2 regions of the Paenibacillus sp. CH40 genome follow, and region 2 is predicted to be linked to the other one. Evidence: riboswitches for the same ligand, from Rfam matches in the RefSeq annotation. Region 2 holds a riboswitch; the other holds the start of a gene.

Region 1 (9,002 bases), on a different contig from region 2:
CGGCGTTTTACGCCGCTCTGGGTGATCCGTTCCCTTCCACCGCCAAGGAGGCGTGGGAACGGATCATAGCCCGCAAAGCTGCGGGTGAACCGGCGCAGTATATTATCGGACGGCAGGAATTCTATGGCCGCCCGTTCATGGTTTCGCCGTCGGTGCTGATCCCACGCCCGGAGACAGAACTGCTCGTCGAGGCGATACTCCAGCACGGTGATCGGCTGTGGCCAAGCGGCGCTCCGCAGGCGCTCGACATCGGCGCGGGCAGCGGTGCGATTGCCGTGACGCTGGCGGCTGAGCGACCGAGCTGGCGCGTGGCGGCAGGGGATATTTCGGCTGCCGCCTTAAAAGTAGCGGCTCATAACGCTGCTGCGAACGGCGCAGCCGTAGAATTCCGCGAGGGCGATCTGCTGGCGCCATTTGCGGGAACGACGGTGGACATTCTCGTGTCCAACCCGCCGTACATCCCGGCTGCTGACATCGCTGGCTTACAGCCGGAGGTCCGCGACCATGAGCCGCGGATGGCGTTGGATGGTGGTCCTGACGGGCTCGGCCCGTATCGGGCAATGCTGGAGCAGCTCGGACTCCTTCAGGCTCCGCCCCGGCTAATCGGGTTTGAATTGGGGATGGGACAGGCCAGAGACGTGGCTGACCTGCTGGAACAGGCGGGTCATTGGAAGAACATTATAATCGTTCCTGACCTTGCTGGGATCGAACGACATGTCCTAGGTGTCTCGGAGTAGTGCTGCATTTTCTTTTTGCGAGTCTTTCCTTTAGAATAAGAGGAGTATGACCGAGAAACGGCTCAGGGGGAAATCATGCTTCAGAAATTGAAAAAAATTGACGGTCCGGTTATCTTTATTCTGGTTTTGCTCATGGCGATTAGTATCATAACGGTATACAGCGCAGGTAGGGGACCTACGAACTTGGCAGAGCACGGCAATGACTATCAAAAGATGATCGGGTATTATATATTGGGTTTTGTGGCGATCTTGGGTTTAGCGATAGTCGATTTTCGGATATTCATTAAAAAAGCCCTCTACGTATATGGGGGCGGAATATTCCTGCTGGGTCTCGGATTTTTTGGCGGGACGGTTAACAACTCTCAGGGCTTTCTGAAAGTTGGTGGCTTGAATCTTCAGCCTGCTGAGGTATTCAAGCTGGTCCTTATCATTTTTCTGACTTATATGCTGATCAAAAAGCGCAAGAGCAAGCTGTATTTTATTCAGGATGTTCTTCCAGTCGCTCTGGTGAGCTTTGTCCCGTTTGCCATGGTTATGGCACAAAATGACTTGGGTAATGCGCTCGGTTACATTGTCATCGTCATCGGTATGCTATGGATTGGTAATGTGAAGGCATCCCATGCGTTGATCGGATTCATCGTATTTGCAGTCGCTGTTGGCGGCGGAATCAAGGCTTATATTTCGTTTCACGATGAGATTGATTCCTTTATGAAGGGGATTGGCCGTAGTCACTGGGTTGAGCGTTTGGACCCTTGGTTGGTACCGGAAGAGGCAACCGCGAAGGCGTCTTATCATACCAAAAATGCCAAGCTGGCGATAGCCTCTGGCGGGATGATGGGCAAGGGCTTTTTGCAAGGAACCTCGGTACAGTCCGGGCGTGTTCCTTATACGTACGCGGATTCTATTTTTGTGGTCGTAGCGGAGGAATTTGGCTTTGTAGGCTCTTCAGTGCTGCTATTGTTATATTTTATTTTGATTCACCGAATGATCCTGATTTCGCTGGAATGCCGGGATCGCGCCGGACCGTATATTATTGTCGGGATTGTGTCCATGTTGCTGTACCAGATTTTTGAGAATATTGGTGCGTTTCTGGGCATTATGCCGCTTACCGGGATTACGCTCCCGTTCATAAGTTATGGTGGTACCTCGTTGCTTATTAACATGGCTAGTATCGGCTTGGTTATGAGTATTAAGGTGCACGGCCAAGAGCTGGAGGACGATCTGCCGCAGCCTTCCAGAGTAAGCTTGACGAAGGCGAAAAAAGCCTAGTGCAGGTGGATTTGGCTTGAATCTGATTGGCATTTGTGTGAGTTGAAACGGTGCAACGAAAGAGTCCAGATTGTGAAATCTGGGCTTTTTTATATTCCTCGGTGAGGGTCAGAAGCTTGGTGTAGCATGATTTGAGGGTGTATTGAAGAAAATCTGTAAAGTGTTCCTGAATCTTTTATAAGATTCATAGGTTTAGACTCTCCCAAACCGGACAGACTGATAGACATGATAGAGTTTGGGTTTGGGGGAGACGAAGATGAAAAATTGGATCAAGCAAGCTGCAATGATACTATTTTGTATTTCGATATTAATGATGTCTTGGGAAGGTCAAAAGACGGATGCTGCTATGACCACTGGAACAAGAGGAACCTTAGCATCAGGAGTAGCTACAACAGGGCTGAATGTGATTCCACATGACTCCATTCGACTGCGTATTTTGGCCAACTCGGATCGTCCGGAGGATCAGCTGGTTAAACGCGAAATACGGGACGCTATTGTACAGCAGATGAATGCCTGGGTGGGTGAGCTGGAAAACCCGCAAAGCTTAGATCAAGCTAGATCATTGATTGGTGCTCATTTACCTGAAATTGACCGTTTGGTAGGTACGGAACTGGCTCGTCGCGGCATTGCATATGATCATCAGGTGGAACTGGCGAGCGTACCTTTCCCGACGAAAATGTACGGTGGTCTGGTCTACCCAGCAGGAAATTATGAAGCGCTTCGGGTTACGCTGGGGCAAGGAAAAGGGCAAAATTGGTGGTGCGTGCTGTTTCCTCCGCTGTGCTTTATTGATGCAGGCAGTGGGGAAGCAGCGGCACAAACGGTATCAGCAAAAACGGATCACGGAGAAAGTCGGACGAATGCCGCTGACAAGGAGCCGGAAGTACGTTTTTTTCTGTGGGATGCACTTGCGGGACTGTGTAGCTGGGTGAGTGGCTTGTTTGCCTAAACGTTGAGGAGTGTAAGTTTCCCCATATGCTATAATGGAGCTTACGATAGATACACACATGGCAGAGCCAAATAAACTGATCTTTCAAAGTAGCCTTATAGGATCAAGCGAAATCACTGGCCTGTATATGACAATAAGATATGGGATGATCTGATATGAGTGATAAATCGAATCAAATGCAAGACTTGCGCGGAGATTTTGTGCAAAAGGAAAAATCGGAGCAAAAGCTGGACGAACAGGAAAATTGCGAGCTGAAGCAGGCATTGAGGTCTTCCCATACCCAATGGTGGGATGTAAGATGTTTGGTTCCTGTGAGCAACATTGACGGGGATGTTTCTGACCAAGTTTGGGCTGAACAGACTCGGATCGCGGCGGAAAAGGGCATACGGGAGGCTGGCGTACTCCTCCAAGCTGGAGAGACGGTAGCCTTTCCTACGGAGACCGTGTACGGCCTGGGGGCCGATGCTCGTAGTACAAAAGCGGTGGAGGCGGTATTCGCTGCCAAAGGACGTCCCTCCGATAACCCGCTCATTGTACATATTTCTGATGCTGATCAATTAGAGGGTATGGTAGCAGAAATAAACGATACGGCCCGAGCGCTGATAAATATGTTCTGGCCGGGACCGCTGACTCTCGTATTGCCGGTAGTGCCGCAGGCACTGTCATCGCGTGTGACAGCCGGGCTGGATACAGTCGGTGTACGCATGCCGGATCATCCGATAGCCCTTCGTTTGATCGCTGAAGCGGGTTGTCCACTGGCTGCGCCAAGCGCCAACCGGTCGGGAAGACCCAGTCCCACCCTTGCACAGCATGTGCGAGAGGATCTGGAGGGCCGCATCGGCGGCATTTTGGACGGAGGTCCCACGGGGGTGGGGCTGGAGTCCACGGTGGTGCAGGCGGGTGACGACGGAACCGTCACCATCCTGCGCCCCGGCGGCGTGACGGCTGAGCAGCTCGCTGCGGTTGCTCGCGCCGTCGTACTGGACCCGGCGTTGACTGTTACGCCCGGGGAAGACGCGGACAGCCCGGCGCCGCGCTCGCCAGGCATGAAGTACACGCACTACGCGCCGCGAGGCCGCTTGAGCGTGGTACAAGGCCCGTCGTCCGTTGAGGTGACGGGCTGGATTCGCGCCGCGCTGGCGGAGGCTTCCGCGCGCGGAGAGCGCACGGCAGTGCTCGCGTTCGACGAGCATGCCGCCGGTTACGCCGGAGAACGCGTCTACACGCTAGGCAAGCTGGACGCGCTCCATGAGGCGGCGCAGCGCCTGTACGGCGTGCTGCGTCGCTGCGACGAGGACGGCGTCACCTACATTTTGGCGGAATCCTGTCCGCCGAAGGGATTGGGAGACGCCGTCATGAACCGCCTGCTTAAAGCGGCAGGTCACCGAATCGTCCGCTTGTAGCTTATGTCGAATCAGAGCCTCTTATATTAAATTTTCCTCCCTCCTCGTCTCGGTATTGGGTACTTTCAGTACATGCTTGTACTGATTTGCCCCTTGTCCGCATAACGTGTACAAGAACAGACGGATAATGGAGGGATGGAGTATGCTGGCAGCCTCTGCCCATGCCGGGCAGGTTGTAACGATTCTGATCATGGCGGTAGCGCTAGGAATGGATGCGTTATCACTGGGCGTAGGGATCGGCATGAAGGGGATACGCCTGCGAGACGTGCTGCGCATCAGTACTGTCATTGGCTTTTTTCACATTCTGATGCCATTACTGGGAATGTTCACAGGCCATTATATGAGTTCTTTATTAGGTCATGTGACGGCCTACTTCGCAGGGGGTCTACTCATCCTTTTGGGCGGGCATATGGTGTATAATTCCTTTAAAGGGGACGGCGTACAGGTATTGGATCATCGTTCGCCTTTAGGCCTTTTGCTGTTTGCACTTGGGGTGAGCGTTGACTCATTTTCTGTAGGAGTGTCACTAGGTATGTTCCAGAGTGATCTGGTGCTATCCGTTCTGGCGTTTGGTTTTTGCGGGGGAGCAATGGCGATGCTGGGCCTGCTGCTGGGTCGCAAGGTCAGCCGTAATCTAGGAGATTATGGGGAAGCAGTGGGTGGTGCCATTTTGTTGGCATTCGGCTTTATGTTTATGTTTTGATTTTAGCGTAGACAGTGTAAAATAAGTGCAGGGTTATCGTAAAGGATTAGGATTATAGTAATCCTCTGTTTATATATTTTTTTAACATACGGGGGGTGAAAACGTTGAAGAATATCTTATTCGTATGCACAGGGAATACCTGTCGCAGTCCAATGGCTGAAGGGATGCTGCGTAAGTTGGCTGCTGAGCAGGGGCTAGAACTGGAAGTGCGTTCTGCGGGAGTAGCCGCGATGGAAGGCGCGCCGATATCCCGACATGCAGAGGCGGTTCTACGTGATCACGATATATCCGATCAGATCACTTCAACCCCTTTGAGCGACGGGCTTGCCGGGTGGGCGCATCTGATCTTAACCTTGACGCAAGGACATAAACAGCACGTCATTCAGCGCTTTCCCCAAACGGCGGGCAAAGTATTTACGCTTAAGGAATATGTGGAGAACCGGGATGAGGTGTTGAATGATGTACAGGAGTTGGATGGGTTATATGCTTCACAGCAGTTGATGGCTTCACTCGGACAAGAGCTATCGGCGCAGGAGCGTGAACGAATGATTGAATTACACCAACGGATTCCGGGCTTTGATATTTCAGATCCGTTTGGCGGTTCGCGAGAAGACTACGATGTCACAGCTGCGGAAATCCGTACGGCGCTGCATAAGCTGCTGGACAAGCTAAAGGCTTCTTCCGAATAAAATTGGTATTACTCATCTGTTTTGTACGGAATCTGTTGATTTTCGGCGGCTAATCCGTTAAGATAAGGTGGAAAAATGAGAATCCGATGTAACTGGCGACAAAAGTGGGATTAACCACGATGGAGCATCGGATATACGGCCGGTCGCCTGGGCAAAAGAGCAATTCCACATAGGTGTGGACTGCTCTTTTTTTCATATACAAGTTGAGCCAGATTGTTAGCTGAGAGTTGATTCCTTTAAAGGTTCTTCCATTTTTTCTGCTCGAAATCTGAAACATCGGCTATAATATAGTCAGATTGTGATCAGGAGAGAGTGTGTTGAATTTGGGGCATGAGACCGTGCCTAGTCTCTGAGAGGCTGTTCAACCAAAGGAGGTTCCAATAGTGGGACAATTGGATCATGAGATTTCGCTGGAAGCACAGACCACTTCTGTCGTGCGGGAAATCGCAGAAGCAGCCAGTCTCAAGGCTGGCCGCCTGCTAGTTATTGGCGTTAGCACAAGTGAAGTGGCTGGAAGTCGGATTGGTACGGCGGGAGCGCTCGATGTGGCTCAGCAACTGTTGTCTGGAGTAGAGTCCGTCCGCAGGAAGTATGGCTTTGATGTGGCGTTTCAATGCTGTGAGCATTTGAACCGAGCGCTGGTCGTTGAACGGGCTGTGCTGGAGCGACTGGGACTGACGGAGGTTGCAGCTGTTCCTGTTCGTACAGCAGGAGGCTCTATGGCCACCGTCGCCTATCGTTCTATGAGTGACGCGTGTTTGGCGGCGAACGTGCAGGCCCATGCCGGGATAGACATCGGCGAAACGCTGATTGGCATGCATCTGCGACCCATTGCTGTTCCATTTCGCCCAAGTCTTCGCTGGATTGGCGAAGCACGTGTGACAGCGGCATTCACCCGTCCTCCGCTTATTGGTGGACAACGGGCAGTGTATAGTTTGGAGCAAGAAGTCGGCGGAAACTGCGATTAGCATTTGGCATGGCGGCATGTTTGTACTAATCTTTTTTGCATTGATGATGAGGTACCCAACAGAGGAGCAGGCGTTTGCTTGTATACCCAACAATTGACTATGGAGAGGGAGTAATCAATCATGATGGAACACCTGCGTAAAAGTGACCCGGCAGTGATGGAAGCAATGGGACTTGAACTGAAACGACAACGCCACAATATCGAGTTAATCGCATCCGAGAACATTGTCAGTGAAGCAGTAATGGAAGCCATGGGCTCCGTGCTGACGAATAAATATGCTGAAGGTTATCCGAACAAACGCTACTATGGTGGCTGTGAGCATGTAGATATCGTTGAAGACATCGCACGTGACCGCGCAAAAGAATTGTTCGGCGCCGAGCATGCTAACGTGCAGCCTCACTCTGGAGCACAAGCCAACATGGCGGTGTATCTGGCAGCTCTCAAACCTGGAGATACTGTACTGGGTATGAATCTGGCGCATGGTGGCCATTTAACACACGGAAGTCCGGTTAACGCTTCCGGCTTGTTGTATAACTTTGCTGCTTACGGTGTACGCGAAGACAACTTCCGCATCGACTACGATGAAGTGCGCAAGGCAGCCTTTAAGCACCGTCCTCGTCTGATTGTAGCTGGCGCGAGTGCATATCCGCGTACTATTGATTTTGAAGCTTTTGCTTCCATTGCCAATGATGTAGGCGCTCTGTTTATGGTGGATATGGCACATATCGCTGGTCTCGTGGCAGCGGGAATTCACCCAAGTCCAGTTCCGCATGCCCAATTTGTAACAACAACGACACACAAAACGCTGCGTGGTCCGCGTGGGGGTCTGATTCTGACTCGCAAAGCATGGGCGCAAGCGATTGATAAAGCTATTTTCCCTGGTACTCAAGGGGGGCCACTGATGCATGTGATCGCGTCCAAAGCGGTTGCTTTGGGTGAAGCGCTCCAGCCATCGTTCAAAACCTATGCGCAAAACGTAGTTCGCAACGCACAGGTGCTGGCTGAAACACTGTTGGCTGAAGGGATTAACATTGTATCCGGTGGTACGGATAACCATCTGATGCTGTTGGATACGCGCAATTTGAATATCACAGGTAAAGAAGCGGAGCATGTATTGGATTCCGTGGGCATCACAGTCAATAAAAATGCGATTCCTTTTGACCCGACCAGTCCATTCGTAACAAGCGGAATTCGTATTGGTACACCTGCTGCAACATCTCGTGGTATGGATGAAGAGGCTATGGTCAAAATCGGTAAAATCATTGCTGAAACCCTTAAAAACCCGAAAGATGATACTGTATTGTCCAAAGCAAGCCAAGCGGTTGGCGAGTTGACAGATAAGTTCCCGATTTATCCAGGAACTCAATACTAATTCATCGACATTCATAATTTTTATGTTATAGGCTGTTTTCCTTCCGTAAGCCGGAGGAGAACAGTCTTTTTTTGCTTCCGAACGACTCGAAACATACATTTTTGGGTAATAAGCGATTACAGTAAGGGTTTATGCGCGCTATCCTTCATGATCGACGACAAAGGAGTGATTGCATTGAGTCAAAGAAAATCCGCGCAATTTTTGCAGCAACTCGTATTTGTAGGACCGATGGCGTTGTTTTTTGTCTTGATTATGGTCATTCCGTTCCTGCTGGGGCTGTATTATTCTATGACCAACTGGGATGGAGTATCTGAAAATATCCGATGGCTCGGACTGGGGAATTACATTCATATTTTTAGGGATGATCCAGATTTTCGTAATGCATTCTGGTTTACGGTCCGGTTTACCGTATGTGGTGTCGTTCTGACGAACCTGATTGGCTTTTTCCTAGCCTATGCACTTACCAAACCGTTGCGTACCCGTAATGCACTGCGAACTGTATTTTTTATGCCCAATATGATTGGCGGCTTGCTGCTCGGCTTTATCTGGCAATTTATATTTGTACGCGGCTTTTCTGCAGTAGGTGAGGCAACAGGGCTTTCTTTTTTTAAACTGCCGTGGCTGGGTGATGGGCCAACTGCTTTTTGGGGAACTGTCATTGTGTTTGTGTGGCAATATGCAGGTTATCTCATGGTTATTTACATATCCTCGTTAAATAATGTCCCGCATGCCCTTATTGAATCGGCACAAATCGACGGTGCGAGCCGAAGACAGATTCTGCGTCATATTGTAGTGCCACTTATTATGCCAGCGGTGACCGTCTGCTTGTTCCTGGCGATATCCTGGTCCTTTAAAATATTTGAGTTGAATTTGGCTCTCACAAAGGGGGGACCTTTCAAGTCGACAGAGTCTG
Region 2 (9,002 bases):
ATATACATGATCGTTTTTGAAGTACGCACATTAATGTGCTGTAGTATATAAAATGATACCAAGGAGGAGAAAAGCCTATGCGCAATCGGAAAGGCGGCTTTGGGGAATGTACCGCTGGAAATGATCAGGCGTGTCCAGTTGAGTTCACGCTGGACGTGATTGGGGGCAAATGGAAAGGGATTATTCTATATCATCTTATGTATGGGACTAAGCGATTTAGTGATTTTCGGCGGATCTGTCCGGGAATTACTCAGCGTATGCTGACACTCCAATTGCGCGAGCTGGAAGAGGACGGAGTCGTTCACCGTGAAGTCTACCAACAGGTTCCTCCTAAGGTCGAATACTCTCTAACTGAATTTGGAAAAACGCTGATCCCGATTATTAACCTGATGAAGGATTGGGGAGAAGAATATAAAACAAAACAGCGATCATCAGAAAGCAGTCTTCAGCAGCCTAGCCCCAATGTGTAGGTTTTTGAGACGGCTCCACGAAAAAAGACCTGGCCATCATTTTGGCAGGTCTTTTGTTTTTTAAAGTGAAATGATGCAAAGTTCGTTTTTCAGTTGACAGCAAGGACGACGCTTGATATATTTCTTGCGATATTGATAATCATTATCATCCGCATTGGAGATCATCTCCACAATATATAGGGGGCTAATCAGTTGAAAAGAAAATCGTATTTTATGATGACAGCTATGTTACTTGTATTGTCTGTATTCATCAGCGCTTGCGGCGGAAATAATAATGGAAGTAGTCCGGTTTCATCTTCAGAAGATAAGCAAGAGTCGGCTACTACTGGAGAGACTAGAAGCTTTAAAACGGTTAAAGGGGATATTCAAATTCCTGCTAAGCCACAGCGCATTGTAACGGATTTTTACGGCGGAGAATTGCTGTCCGTGGGTGCTAACGTGGTGGGTGTGGAGCCGACTGCGTTTCAAAATCCTTTTCTGACCGATTTGCTGAAGGAAAAAGGAACCAAAGAGGTGGGTGATCCGACCAATTTGGAAAAGACGCTGGAACTCAAACCCGATCTGATCGTGGTTATGAAGGATACGAATTATGAGGCTTTGTCTAAAATCGCACCTACCCTGTACATTCCGTACGGTACGACGACTAATATCTATGATACGGTCAAGCTGTTCGGCGATATCACTGGGGAAAAGGAGAAGGCTGAGCAATTTATTGCTGCATTTGATAAAAAGGCCGCTGAAGGTCGCGCACGTCTTAAAGGTGTGATTGACGAAAAAGCAACTTTCGGTCTGTATGAGCTGACGGACAAGCACGCACTTTGGATCTTTGGTGACAATGCGGGTCGCGGCGGCCAAGCTGTATACAATGCGCTTAAACTGAACATGCCAAAGAAAACAGTGAACTCCAAGGAACAAACGGTGCAGCTTTCAATGGAGGTGTTGCCACAGTATGACGCAGATTATATGTTCCTGACTACGTATGACCCCGAGAAAAAGGGTGACGCGCTCAAACAACTAAAGTCGTCCGCTGTGTGGGGGAATCTTCCAGCGGTGAAGAATAATAGAGTGTTCTTTAACGATTTTGATACGTATTATCGTTATGATCCAATCGCTATTACCGGACAAATTGATATGATCGTAAATATGCTGGTCGAAAGAGAAAAAGAGAATAAAGCTAAACAATAGATGTGAGATTCACATGGATAAGCACTTCACTACACGGACAGCTGACCGGGGTGAAGTGTTTTTTTGTTGAATTACTGAATAACAAAAAAATGACAATACGAAGTATAATAGACCAATATGTGATCTTTCTAATCTTTTTCAAGAGAATAGTAATGTGCAGATTAGCAAGGAGTGAGTCTATTGGAAACATTCTCGACAAATGAAATCATTCAGGCTGACCTAATGGAAGCATTTCATCGATTTTTTGGTTTAAATATAATTGAATCTGTTCCCATCCAACGAGGGTGGTTAAATCTAAAATGGAAAATCACCACGAACAATGGGACTTTTTTATTGAAACAATATAATAAACAAAGATATAAGGATTATAATTTTGATGATCTTTTGAGAGCGTTTTCTCAACAAGAAAGATTGCATGGGCTTGGTCTGGCGTGTCCACGGTTATTTAATCATGAGGGGCAAGTCTTTATGGAATCTGATCGTAGAGAACGCTTCCTAGTGATGGAATTTTGCCCAGGGACGTTGGTCTCACCAGGAGAAGCTAATGTTTACCAATTATATGAACTAGGCAAGGCAACCGGAAAAATGCACCACTGGTTAAACGACGGGACAATCAGGAGCAAAAGTACCCCGAAACTTGTGCTTTCCAGCCGTAAGGAACGACTAGCCCATTGGGATTCAGTATGGAAACAAGCGGAGGAAGCCGATAAAAAAAAGCTTTTGGCTGATATCGAAACCCAGCGCAAAGCAACAGAAATGATACCTATCGAGATAATGGATGCACCTCCACCCGGTTGGGCCCATCGTGACCTTTGGGCGGACAATGTTCTATTCAACGATGATAAGCTCAGTGCAATTCTGGATTTTGACCGATTGGATTATGACTATCCACAGTTGGATATTGCCCGAGCAGTCATGTCTTTTGCCTGGGATAAGCAGTTAAAACCTCCCCTTGTTTCAGCATTTATGGCGGGGTACAGGGAAGAGCATACGATGGTAGAGGGCTGTTTAACAAGATCATTACAATGGCTGTGGTATATGGAAAGTGTTTGGTGGATCAACGCCAACATGGACGAACATTCTGTGCCTATCCGATTCGCTAAAGAAATGAACTGGCTTGCTAGAAATTATAAAGTTCTGCCTGACTTATTAGCAGACATGTAGGGGATATATAGATGGAAAACAGAATGGATTTATAAGCGTCAACCAAAACGAATAAGAGATCGCATAATACGCGCAGTATCTAGCAATAAAAACCAGTCCAACATGAATCATGTTTGGACTGGTTTTTTATTTACTATTCGTCGTAATTCGATAGTATCTTCTTTTTGTATCCAATCAGCTATTTTTTTGAAGAAATGTTTTGGAACAGGTTAAACACGGTTATGAGCAGACTAATTCGCTATTCGACTGCGCACCATCAACAAGGTTTGTTCTTTGATTTGTCCGATTTCACGGATGAGTGCGGCTGTCTTGGTCTCATAGGAGTATTTGACATCCAAATCTTTCAGCGAAGCAAGGTTAATGTCGACGGTAAGCAGGGCAGATTGAGCGGCGGCTTCGAACAGGATCGCGCCGATGCCAAGATCCGAAATCACATTTTTATTGGACATTTCCACAATATTGTAGGCTTGCGACAATCCGTCCCGGCATACTTCCAGCAGGCGCATGGGTACCTCAATGGCAGCGATCACCGCTGTCTGTAAGGAATGGGTACGATAGCGCTTTTCTTCGTCCGTTTCCTTGGGCAAACGCAGCGCGGTCATGTACTGTTCAAAGGATTGGATGTCTGCGACCATTAGTTCCTCACAATGTGTAGACAATCTTTCCATGCTGTTAATGACGTCCGTGATTTGTTCATGGATATGCGCATATTTTTCTCCTTGTGAAAGGTTGGCGGTCATGGAGGTCATAGCCGCACCTAGTGCCGCAGCCAGTGCGGATACACTTCCTCCACCGGGGGTAGGCGCTGCACTTGCAGCCTCTTTTAGAAAATGCCCGATGGAATGATTCCACGACAGTTCACTCATGAATAGACCACCTCTCTGGAGTAGTGTTGCAGATGTATTGCTTTGAGCAGATTTTTGTATAAAATCGCAGTTGTTAAGGTGCCAACACCGCCGGGAACCGGAGAAATGGCATGGACCTTTTCCCCAACGTCTAAAGCGGCATCCCCCACTATTTTTCCCTCTAGCGTCTCATTAATTCCCGCATCTACCAAAATCAGACCGGGATGAACCATATCCTGTGTAATCACATCAGGGCATCCGACTGCGACGAAGGCAATGTCTGCATGGCTCAGATGCTCTGCAATATCACGTGTTCCTGCATGACAGGCGGTAACGGTGGCATTTTCTCTTTGCAACATGTGGAAAAGGGGAAGTCCCACTGTCTGTCCGATGCCCACGAGAGTGACATTTTTGCCTGCCAATGTGTGACCGTAATGCTTGAGCAGCTCGATACAGGCTTGAGGTGTTGCGGGATATAGTCCGGCGTCACCTGTTACGGTAGCCAGCTTGTTATCAGGTGTAATCCCATCAATATCCTTGTAGGGGGCGATGGATTGTTTAATAACGGAGGCGGAAAGATGTTGGGGAAGCGGCAGTTCCAGCATAATACCATGTACATGGGATGCATCGTTCAGACTGCCGATCAGGTGCAGTAGCTCGGTTTCGCTAACATGACGATCAAAAGTATGGAGATGAAATGAGATGCCCAGCTTCTCCGCTATTTTTTGCTTGGTCCGGGCATAGTAGGCAGATGCCGGATCACCTTCTACCAATAGGGTCGCCAGATGGGGACGGTGTCCTTGCTGCTTCATTTCTTCTACCTGTGAACGGATCGTTGCATACACTTGCTCAGCTGCTTCTTTGGATTTCATGATAATAGCCATAGTCCGAGCCTCCTCTGAATTTATCGCGTGATTTATCAACAGGGTGTCATGGTCATGTAAAACGAAAAAAAGTATTTGCACAAGGTCGTCAAGACAGACGAATCCTCTGCAAATACTTCTCCCAGGCGAACGGTACGCTTTTTTTGTATGCTCCCTCGTGGTTCATTCCACTGACTTCGCCAGTCACATACAGCGTTATTATAGCTTATATTTTAACAAATAATCCTCAGAAAAGAAACCCGCGAACATTTGGAAAACGGGTTATGTTACTTGTCTATATGACAAATGTCATATACCCGAGCTGACGTTTATGACTACAGCGTCTACAGTCTTCACCTTATACTGAGATTAGATCAACATGTACGCCTAACAGGATCAAGGTATAGGCGTCATTTTAAAGGAGGATCATAATGAGTATGACACAACTCCCATTAGCCCAATTGAAAAAAAATATGGCTCCCTACGAGAAAATAAACACGAAATCCAGCGTTCTGCAACTCATCAATACTTTGGGTCCACTGATCCTATTGTGGTATGCTGCTTATCTTAGCCTGTCGGTTTCGTACTGGCTGACGCTTCCCATTGCCATTGTTGCATCGGGGTTTGTGGTACGGACGTTTATTATTTTTCATGATTGTGGTCATCAATCCTTCTTCAAAAGCCGCAAGCTGAACGACATTGTGGGAACGATTACAGGTATTATTACGCTCTGTCCTTATCATCAATGGAAAAATAGTCATGCGATCCACCATGCAACCAGCAGTAATCTGGATAAAAGAGGCACAGGTGACATGTGGGTGCTCACGGTAGAAGAGTACACAGAGGCTTCCACTTGGACGCGGCTGGCCTATCGCATATATCGAAATCCTTGGGTTATGTTCGGACTAGGTCCGATCTATACTTTTTTGATTTCCTATCGCTTTAATATCAAGACAGCCAAACGCAAGGAAAAAATGAACACTCATGTGACGAATATATCCATCGTTGCATTGTATGCACTGTTGTGCTGGGCTATTGGATGGCAGGCCTTCCTTCTCGTACAGGCACCTATCTTTTTTGTATCCGGTATGTTGGGCATCTGGTTGTTCTATGTACAACATCAATTTGAGGATTCGTATTTTGAGCATGATGAAGAGTGGAGTTATATTAATGCAGCCGTAGAAGGTAGTTCTTACTACAAGCTTCCTAAAGTATTGCAATGGATTACGGGGAATATCGGATTTCACCACGTTCATCACTTGAGTCCCAAAGTGCCAAATTATAATTTGGAAAAAGCACATGAAGCGACACCGTTACTTCAAAAAGCAACCACGATCACAGTGAGTAGCAGTCTGCAATCTTTGAAGTTCCGCCTTTGGGATGAAAATACGAAAACCTTTTTGACCTTTAAACAAGTGAAGCCGCTCCTCAGCAAACGTGTTGCAGTCACGAAACCCATCCCTACACCTGTTGTAAGCACAGAAAGAAAATAACGTTGTACAAAACTTGGTATGATATGATAAGAGATATAAGTCAAGTGAAGTAGAAGAGGGTGGCAGGATGCAAAAATGGTATCAGATTTTTCAAAGAAATACTGGACTTAGCCCTTATGTGTGGGTCGTCTTTTATATCCTGCCCTTTTACTACTTTAGCTCTTCATCTACAAGTCATATTATTCTGGGTACTGCTATTATTTTGGTGTTTTTTGCATGTTATGTATTGGCTTTTGTCTCGAAAGGCTGGCTCATATACTTTTGGACCAGTGTACAAATTGCCATATCGATTACCATGACACTGCTGTTTAGCTATATGTATTTTTCCATATTTATCGCCTATCTGATCGGTAATATTAAAAGTAAGGCTGCATTTACGACGCTGTATATTATTTTAATGGTTATTACGATTGGATTGATCAATTACGGTTTTGTTTCTCAGAATCCCGTTTTTATTAAACAGATTCCTTTTATCCTGCTCAATCTGATCGGTGTGATTCTCCTTCCGATTACGAATTTTAATCGCAACAAAAGCGATCGGCTCCAAGTCCAATTGGAGGATGCCAATAAGAAAATATCGGAATTGATTAAGCTGGAGGAACGGCAAAGAATTGCGCGTGATCTGCACGATACCTTAGGTCAGAAGCTGTCACTCATTGGGCTGAAGAGCGATTTGGCGGGCAAACTGATGGATCAGTACCCGGAGCGGGCTCATGCTGAAATTAACGATGTTCGTCTCACGGCGAGAAGCGCACTAAAAGAGGTGCGGGAAATGGTTACTCAAATGCGCGGTATGCGACTAGAGGATGAACTGCTACGTATTCGGCAGATTTTAAAGGCTGCTCACATTGAATTGACTCTAGAGGGCGACCCGAAGCTGGAGCATACATCATTAATGAATGAAAATGTCCTTAGTATGTGTATGAAGGAAGCAGTGACAAATGTGGTTAAGCACAGTGGAGCCACCGCTTGTTCCATCACCATTGAGCCGTCTCGTAAGGAATTAACCCTTCGGATTCAGGATAATGGAGTCGGTATTACGAGAGAAAATGGAACCTTTCGTGGAAACGGCCTGAAAGGTATGAAAGAAAGGCTCGAATTCGTGAACGGATGTATGGAGCTGCGTTCAGATCAGGGAACGACCTTGGTCATTAAAGTGCCCAATATCACTGAAAAGCCGAATGAGGAGGTGGGGCCATGATTCGAATTGTCATCGCGGAGGACCAGCGTATGCTGCTGGGTGCTCTAGCCTCCCTGCTGGACTTGGAAGAGGACATGAAAGTAGTCGGAAAAGCAAGCAACGGGGAAGAAGCTTTAGAGCTGGTGAAGCTGCATCAGCCCGATATATGCATTATGGACATCGAAATGCCGATCAAGAGCGGATTGGATGCGGCTGAGGAACTCAAAGGCTTGAACTGCAAGGTGCTGATTTTAACTACGTTTGCCCGTCCCGGGTATTTTGAACGAGCGATCAAGGCGGGGACACACGGTTATTTGCTCAAGGACAGTCCGAGTGAAGAGCTGGCTTCCTCCATTCGAAGTATTATGGCAGGTCGGCGTATCTATGCCCCGGAACTGGTCGATGATGCTTATGCCGAAGTCAACCCGCTAACAGAGCGTGAAAAGACCGTTTTAGCGCTCATCGCTGACGGAAAGAACACAAAAGAGATTGCTGGTGAACTGTATTTAACGACAGGGACGGTGCGCAATTATATTTCAGTCATTCTCGATAAGCTGGGTGTCAGTAACCGGATTGAGGCAATTACCCGTTTTAATGAAAAAGGTTGGTTTAAATGAGAAACAGAGACGCTATGAAGCAAAATGTAGCGCTCTGTTTTTTTTGTTTTATCCATAGATTTGGTATGCCTTTAGCGTACTACCTTGTGATACAATAGGATAGTTGTCCACAGGATGGACTGGAGTACAAGGAGGAGCAGAACCCCATGAAACAAGCCCCATTTATAGCCGTTGAAGGGCCGATCGGAGCAGGTAAAACGACGTTAGCTTCGATGCTTTCAACCGAGCTACATTTGCCGATGATCAAAGAGATTGTCGAGGAGAACCCATTTCTCGATAAATTTTATCAAAATATAGATGAGTGGAGTTTTCAGCTGGAAATGTTCTTTCTCTGCAATCGGTACAAGCAACTGGAGGATACCGGTCTGCAATATATCGAGAAAGCTCAGCCCGTTATTTCTGATTACCATATCTACAAGAATTTAATTTTTGCTGAACGTACGCTTAAGGGTGTGAAGCTCGAAAAATATCGTCAAATCTATCATTTGCTCACAGATGATATGCCTAAGCCGGACATTATCATTTATATTAGAGCAGATTTGGAGACCTTGCTGGGGAGAATTCGCAAGCGTGCACGCTCTTTTGAACAGGAGATGGACCCCGCCTATCTCGAGCAATTGATCATAGATTATGATAAAGGCATGCAGTTTCTCGCTGAACAGTCCCCTTCCCCTCGTATATTGACCGTGAACGGGAATGAAATTGATTTTGTAGAAAATCAGGCACAATTTAAACAAATCGTTTCCGATGTAAAGGAGCTTATATAGTGAATAATTACAACATTCCTGCGAATGCCCTGATTACGGTAGCGGGCACAGTGGGTGTAGGTAAATCCACACTGACTGGTGCTTTGGCCGGACGTCTTGGTTTTAAAACCTCTTTGGAGCAGGTTGATCATAATCCCTATCTGGAGAAATTTTATCACGATTTCGAAAGATGGAGCTTTCATTTGCAAATTTATTTTCTCGCAGAACGCTTCAAGGAACAAAAGAATATTTTCTTGTCTGGTGGAGGCTTTGTACAGGATCGTTCTATTTATGAGGACACAGGCATTTTTGCGAAAATGCATGCCGATCAGGGAACGATGAACCCTACCGATTATGAAACGTATACTAGCCTGTTTGAGGCGATGGTGATGACACCGTTTTTCCCGCACCCTGATGTGTTGATCTATTTGGAAGGCAG

What was found. A riboswitch is a leader RNA that binds a small molecule or an ion and turns the genes downstream of it on or off. The one in region 2 is predicted to bind ZMP and ZTP.
Region 1: linked by a shared signal. The riboswitch ahead of NLX73_RS10850 (TIGR01440 family protein) and the one ahead of NLX73_RS20450 (bifunctional 5,10-methylenetetrahydrofolate dehydrogenase/5,10-methenyltetrahydrofolate cyclohydrolase) in region 2 are both predicted to bind ZMP and ZTP.

Annotation. Positions count from the first base shown of each region.
Region 1 is NZ_JANAVQ010000003.1:198,995-207,996, reverse strand. It holds gene prmC (peptide chain release factor N(5)-glutamine methyltransferase) at 1-737, shown strand, start outside; gene NLX73_RS10875 (FtsW/RodA/SpoVE family cell cycle protein) at 813-2,006, shown strand; gene spoIIR (stage II sporulation protein R) at 2,263-2,955, shown strand; gene NLX73_RS10865 (L-threonylcarbamoyladenylate synthase) at 3,111-4,358, shown strand; gene NLX73_RS10860 (manganese efflux pump MntP) at 4,501-5,061, shown strand; gene NLX73_RS10855 (low molecular weight protein arginine phosphatase) at 5,166-5,750, shown strand; ZMP/ZTP riboswitch at 5,829-5,910, shown strand; gene NLX73_RS10850 (TIGR01440 family protein) at 6,131-6,718, shown strand; gene NLX73_RS10845 (serine hydroxymethyltransferase) at 6,839-8,089, shown strand; gene NLX73_RS10840 (carbohydrate ABC transporter permease) at 8,264-9,002, shown strand, end outside.
Region 2 is NZ_JANAVQ010000008.1:105,609-114,610, reverse strand. It holds gene NLX73_RS20470 (winged helix-turn-helix transcriptional regulator) at 78-470, shown strand; gene NLX73_RS20465 (ABC transporter substrate-binding protein) at 663-1,655, shown strand; gene NLX73_RS20460 (phosphotransferase) at 1,836-2,819, shown strand; gene NLX73_RS20455 (cyclodeaminase/cyclohydrolase family protein) at 3,050-3,685, opposite strand; gene NLX73_RS20450 (bifunctional 5,10-methylenetetrahydrofolate dehydrogenase/5,10-methenyltetrahydrofolate cyclohydrolase) at 3,682-4,548, opposite strand; ZMP/ZTP riboswitch at 4,661-4,745, opposite strand; gene desA (Delta(5) desaturase DesA) at 4,959-6,020, shown strand; gene NLX73_RS20440 (sensor histidine kinase) at 6,088-7,221, shown strand; gene NLX73_RS20435 (response regulator transcription factor) at 7,218-7,817, shown strand; gene NLX73_RS20430 (deoxynucleoside kinase) at 7,964-8,584, shown strand; gene NLX73_RS20425 (deoxynucleoside kinase) at 8,584-9,002, shown strand, end outside.